One region of the Pseudoalteromonas sp. SR41-7 genome, then DNA from elsewhere that is predicted to be linked to it. Evidence: riboswitches for the same ligand, from Rfam matches in the RefSeq annotation. Region 1 holds a riboswitch; the other holds the start of a gene.
The links. A riboswitch is a leader RNA that binds a small molecule or an ion and turns the genes downstream of it on or off. The one in region 1 is predicted to bind cobalamin.

Region 1 (3,168 bases):
TACACATTAAAAAGCCCGACATAAGTCGGGCTTTTTAATATTAATAAATACCGTTAAAACTGGTAGCTTGCGCCTGCAAAAAAGCGACGCTCTGGCGTGTTGTAGTAATACACTTCACCCGTTGTAAAATCAGTGTTTGAATCAACAGCGTTATATTCTTTATCAAATAAGTTTTCTACACGAAGTGAAACTTCAATATGTTCATTTACTTGATAATTACCCGCTAGGTTCCAGAGTGTATAAGAGCCTAAGCGCGTCACAGCACCTTGTCGGTCGCTACGGTATTGCATGTCTAAGCTTGCATCAAAAGCACCAAACTGTTTTGCAAGTTCCCAGTTAAAAGTACGTTTAGCAACATTACGCAACTCTGCGCCCGTTTCTTCATCTTCAGCGCTTAAGTAAGCAAAGTTAAGGTTGCTATCAAAACCAAAAAACTGCTGAGATAAGCTAAATTCAACCCCTTCGTAACGTGCTTCATCGATATTAGCCAATGCAAAGTTTGCATCGTAATCAATCTTATCTTCTATATCGTTTCTAAATATTGCAATATCAACTTGCGCGATATCAAAATCTACACTCAAACCTAACTCACGGTTTACTGATTTTTCAGGTTGTAAATCAGGGTTACCATAAAGTGGATAATATAAATCGTTAAATGTAGGAGCTTTAAAGCCAGTACTTTGGCTTATACGAAATGTTGCATCTTCAGATAAATGATAACCTGCAGCGGCTGTATACGTTGTTTCGTCGCCAAATTGCTCATCATCATCTTGGCGAACAGTTAAATTAGCCAGTACTTTATCTGCATCATAGTAAGCACCTACAAACACAGCAAGTACATCGCGGCTGTCTTCAACAAATGGTTGCGAACTATGCGACACATCATCGTTGTACCAATTAATACCACCACTAATGTTAAGTTCATTAGATAACAGGTACTGGCCGTTATAATCAATTTGTGTGCGTTTAGTTATAAAGGTACTTGTTGTTGGCCCAACTGAAAAATCGACATATGTATTGTCTGAATCATCTGTTGAAAGCGCTAAATCAATACTATGCGTTTGGTTAGTGTAGTTTTTGCTCCAACCTGCAGAAAGTTGATAGTTTTTAAAGTCATCTCGTTCAATCGTACTATCTACTGGGCTAAAGCTACTGTCGTAATCTGCATAACCTTCACTGTATTGGCCTAATAACTTAAAGTCGCCGTAATGTGCATCGGTGTAGTTTACTTTAAACCCAAGGTTTTTATTTTCATAGCCATCTTCATCAGGTGCTACGCCTTGCAGTACATCAAAGTTATCTGTTTTTTCAAAGCCTGCGTTAAATGCTGTTGTTATATCATCTGACTTTACAGAACCTGCAACTTGATAATTTTGATAAGAGTCAGAACCAAATGTAGCGCTTAGGGATAAGTTATCTGACTCACGCGTAATAATATTAATAACACCAGCGAGTGCATCAGAGCCATAAACAGCCGCGCGAGAGCCTTTAATAATTTCTATGCGTTCAATACTATTTAAAGGGACATTATTTAGTGCTTTTTGACCAAGTGTTGCTGAGCCTGTACGTACACCGTCAATTAAAATCAACGTATCGCCAGAGCCTGTACCACGAAGTGACACACCTGTATTTTGACCAAAACCACCGTTTGGATTAACTTGAAAACCCACTCGCGTGCTTAAAAGTGTAGGTAAATCGCGTACGTTACTAGCTTCTATTTCAGCACGTTCAATAACATTTACACTCACTAAAACGTCGTTAATTGATTGCTCAAACTTATTAGCTGTAACGGTTATTTTTTCAATTGATTGCTCTGCACCAGACACAGAAAATGAAAGCGCAGCAGAAATTGCAACGCCTAGAGTTGTTTTGTTTAACATGAGATCCCCTACCTTTGCCCACCGCAAAGATTTAAGTAAGTAAGATTGCATCAAGGCCGGTCTCCGGACTCAGTAAGCACATAAAAACATGCAATACTCTACCGTTGCGGGGGCAGTGTTGGGCTTGTAGTCATCATGAAAACGCACCAACTTCCCGATTATCCTGCTAAAAAAATCATTACATGAAGTGGCTAGCAAGCACCTTGAAAATATGCCGTCATTGTGAGCATTTTGTTTACAAATGTCAATGGACGTCTATATAGCTAAAAGCTATTTCAGTTCAGTGCTGTATTATTATAGCTTGAAGGAATACCGTACTTATCAAGTAGCTTCTGAAGTTGCATTTGTGTAGTAGGTAAATTTAATATTTCATCCATTTTGCGACTAGATATTTTATTTGATTGTGAGTTAATCAAAAAATGTGTTTCATACACTGCATCTGGTACGTCACTCTTAAATAGTAAATCCATATTTAAGATATTCTGCTTTTTAAAATACTGATAAGCAATACTGTTTAAAACCCCGACTTCAGCGCGCCTTAATAGCAGCATTTTAACTACATTGAATTCATCGATTGTAAGGCTTACCTGGTGCTCTTCTCTCAAGTATTCGGCATTTGTATTAAATCCTGCAAATTGATACGAGTACCCTAAAACCCCAACTTTGGTTAATTTGTCCAGATTGTCAAAATAAGTTTGTTCTGATGCATTCTCTTTGAGTGTATAAAGCTCGTTTTTGGTGATGGTATAAAATTCAGTTTTTTCAATGTTTTTCTGCGTTGTTTTTGGCAGCCATTGCATTGCCATTAAAAATAAAACGTCGAAGTTATTTTTTTCAACAGACAAAGTAAGCCTTTTTACAGGTAAAGAAATAAGTATAAAGTTAAATTCCTCCTGTGCGTCGTTTAAAATATTAATAAACTCAGGAGCAAAGCCCTGCTTTTTTTGCGCGTTAATAATAATCGGAAAGTAGCCATCTTCGACCAATACATCAATATCAACTGGCTTTGATAAGCTTGGCTTGGTAAATATAAGCAAAACAAATAACAGAAATAATTGATGGGGTCTCATTTTAATACCTTCTAGAGTGAAATTTTTATTATATTCAATTAAATATAATAGCTTAAATATCAAAAGGTGGATTAATACATGCAGAACTACGAGAGGATAAGGTGGGAAAGTTGTAAAAAATTAAGTAGCTTTAATCTGTCTGCAAATATAGACAAATTAAAGCATTTTTATTAAAAACAGTTTATAAATTAGTCGCGAAAGTTTTTAAACTGAAAAGG
Region 2 (3,168 bases), on a different contig from region 1:
AATAGCTGCAGTAATAACACCTACGGGCAGTTCTTGGTTTTTCAGCAATGAGCGCGAAAGTACATCAACCCACACCATAAATGTACCGCCCACCAAGCTGGTTACCAGTAAGCCAGCGATGGTGCCTTGGGATATAAAAAAGCGCACAATATGCGGCACCATTAATCCTACAAACCCAATACCACCACACATAGCCACCAGCACAGCGGTAATTAATGAGCTTAAAACCAGCATAAGTATTCTAAAGCGCTGAACCCTCACACCTAATGTAATTGCGCTTTCATCGCCCAGTAACATAGCATTTAGCTGCCTTCTAAAGCTCAGCATTACAAACGTACACAATGTAATTACCAATAAAGGCAACCAAAGCGTAGCCCACTGCGCACGCGAAAAGCTGCCCAGTGTCCAAAATAAAATAGCGGCTACCGCCTGAGGGTCGCTCCAATAAAGCAGCAAGCTGGTAAATGCACTAAATAAAAACGACAGAGCAACACCAGCTAATAACATTGATTCTACCTGTGCACTTTGCTGCCTACCTGCAATAAGTATTAATAAACTCATGGCGAGTAAGCTACCCAGCAATGCTGCTGCCGATAACATAAAACCTGCGCTAATACCTGCTAATGCCATAAGTAACACCACGCCAAATGAGGCACCCGACGATATACCAAATAAGTAAGGATCGGCTAAAGGGTTACGCGTTACCGTTTGTAAAATAAGCCCCGCAATTGCTAAGCCAGAGCCGGCTAAAAAGGCGAGTAATGTGCGTGGCATTCTTAGTTCAAAAATAATACGCGAATTAAAAGACGCATCATTTGAGAGTAAAAAGCTATTAAATACATCTTGAAGTGAGGTCTCTGCTGCGCCAAAACTAAGTGCTGCAAATAAGCTAAATAAAGCAGCTGCAGCACTGATAAATAGCGCAAGTGATTGGCGAGTATTAACTGCGCTCATATTATTCGTAACCATAAAAGTAAGTGATATGAGGGATGCTATTTCCCGACTCCGATATTTGCGGGTGGTTATTTACTTGAGCGCAGACACCAAAAACGTCGCCTAGCATGTTTTCGGTTAATACCTCACTTGGCGTACCTGTATGTGTAATTTCACCATTTTTAATAACCACTAGTTCATCGCACATTGCAGAAGCTAAGTTTAAATCGTGAAACGATGCAAACACCGTTACACCCAACGATTTAGCAAGCTCCATTACCTGTATTTGGTATTTAACATCTAAATGGCTAGTTGGTTCGTCCATTATTAACAACTGAGGTTGCTGAACTATGGCGCGGGCTATCAAGGCACGTTGCTTTTCTCCACCCGAAAGTGACTCAAAGCTTTGATCGCTATGATCTGCCAACCCTACAGTGTTGATAGCTTGGGTAATTTTGTGTTTATCAATGTTAGTTACTGAGCTAAATAGCGATTTATGAGGCGTTAGCCCAAGTGCAATAACATCAAATACGCTTAAGTTAAATTGCGACGGGGTTTCTTGTAAAACAACCGCTACTTTTTTTGCGTACTCATCGCTTTTTAGCTGCCAAATATCGGTGTTGTTAAACTCTACAACGCCATTACTGGGTTTATTAAAACGATATAAACAACGCAATAAGCTCGATTTACCTGCGCCATTAGGTCCAATTAAGCCAACAAATTTACCTGTGGTTATTTTAAGGTTTATTTTTTTGAGGATCGTTTTATTGCCAATACCCCACGATACGTTTTTAACGTTTAGTAATGGTATATTTAATGGTGTTTGAGTGTGCAATAGTCAGTCCTAGACGGGATTAAACTCACTAAAATGCGATAAAAATACTAATGCACTACAAGAAAAAATGAGTAAACCCGCTCGTTAAAAGAATTTATACCAATTGCACTAAATTAGTGATTTATTATAGCGACGAAGAAATAGCTTAATAACAAAGCGGAAATTATGACATATACTTGTTCTATATGAATAATTTTTAACGAAGTTAGTAAGTTATTTAATTCGCTAGAAAGATCATGTTTTTAATAAAATTGGTATTATACCATTTGTATCTGACTTAAAGCTTTGCGCTAATTACAGTTGCGGGAACAGTCGAGGACTCGCACCTCATTCCAAATGAAGCTCTATTATGGGCGGCTAAGTAAATAATTTAAAGCAAAAAAAACCGCACTCAAAAGAGCGCGGTTAAAAAGGGAGTGTTTTAACTAATTTAGCGAATAGTTAAAACTTGTATTCCATACCTAAGCCTACGTAGTCTTGGTCAACGTTGTTGTCCATGTCGAAGCTTGAGTAAAAGCCAAATACTTTAATGTTTTTATTTAATTTGTGATCAAGACCAACTGATATTGCTGACTTATCGTCGCTGTCGTCAAAGTCCATGTCTTGGTATTGCAATTTAAATGTGTTGTTACCCATGCTGTAAGCTGCATTTAATAGATAACCATCCGCTTCTGCGCTGCCGTCAACTTTTTCTTGTGTTTGGTACATTGCACCTAACTTAAAGTTTTCAACTTTACCTTGGATTGACGCGCGTAATACATCGTAGCCATTTACTTCACTATCGGCTGCGATAGAGGCATATACTGCGCTCTTTTTAAGTGCCACGTCACCGTAAGTAACCGCCATTGAGTAACCGTTATCAGCGTCTACATCATCTTCAGCTACAAAAGTAGCAAGTACTTTAAAACCTTCGTATGAGTTTGATGAATAACTAACAGTATTCCCTAAACGGTTTTCACCTTTAAATACATTTTTAATATCACCTTCAAGGTCGTTAAACAAGTCTAACTTACCTTGAGATTGTTTAAGCGCAGTATCGTTACGACCAATAACCACTTGGCCAAACGCACCTTTTAAACCAACGTATTGGTTACGCGCAGAAATATTGTCGTCGTTATCGCCTTTTGAATCAGCATCAGACACATCAACTTGAAACTCAAACTTATATACCGCTTCTAAACTATCATTTATTTTTTCAGAACCTTTAACACCAAGACGAGATGCATTACTTTTTATCTCAGTAAAAGATCCTTCGCCGTCATCAGATGATTGCACTGTTACATTCGCTTTACCGTAAATGTCTACATCGGCAAGTGCATTAAAAGATAAACCACTTAATAGTGCTAAGCATAAGCTCGATTTTACAAATTTCATGTTATTTCCTTGGATAATCACAAAAG

Region 2: it holds a riboswitch for cobalamin, as region 1 does, so the genes downstream of both, H5092_RS04000 (ABC transporter ATP-binding protein) here and H5092_RS01090 (TonB-dependent receptor domain-containing protein) in region 1, are expected to answer to the same signal.

The regions. Positions count from the first base shown of each region.
Region 1 covers NZ_JACJEF010000001.1:240,771-243,938, forward strand. The annotation lists gene H5092_RS01090 (TonB-dependent receptor domain-containing protein) at 54-1,880, opposite strand; cobalamin riboswitch at 1,917-2,101, opposite strand; gene H5092_RS01095 (hypothetical protein) at 2,156-2,950, opposite strand; gene H5092_RS01100 (YajQ family cyclic di-GMP-binding protein) at 3,139-3,168, opposite strand, start outside.
Region 2 covers NZ_JACJEF010000002.1:282,691-285,858, reverse strand. The annotation lists gene H5092_RS04005 (iron ABC transporter permease) at 1-954, opposite strand, end outside; gene H5092_RS04000 (ABC transporter ATP-binding protein) at 956-1,768, opposite strand; cobalamin riboswitch at 2,014-2,148, opposite strand; gene H5092_RS03995 (porin) at 2,210-3,142, opposite strand.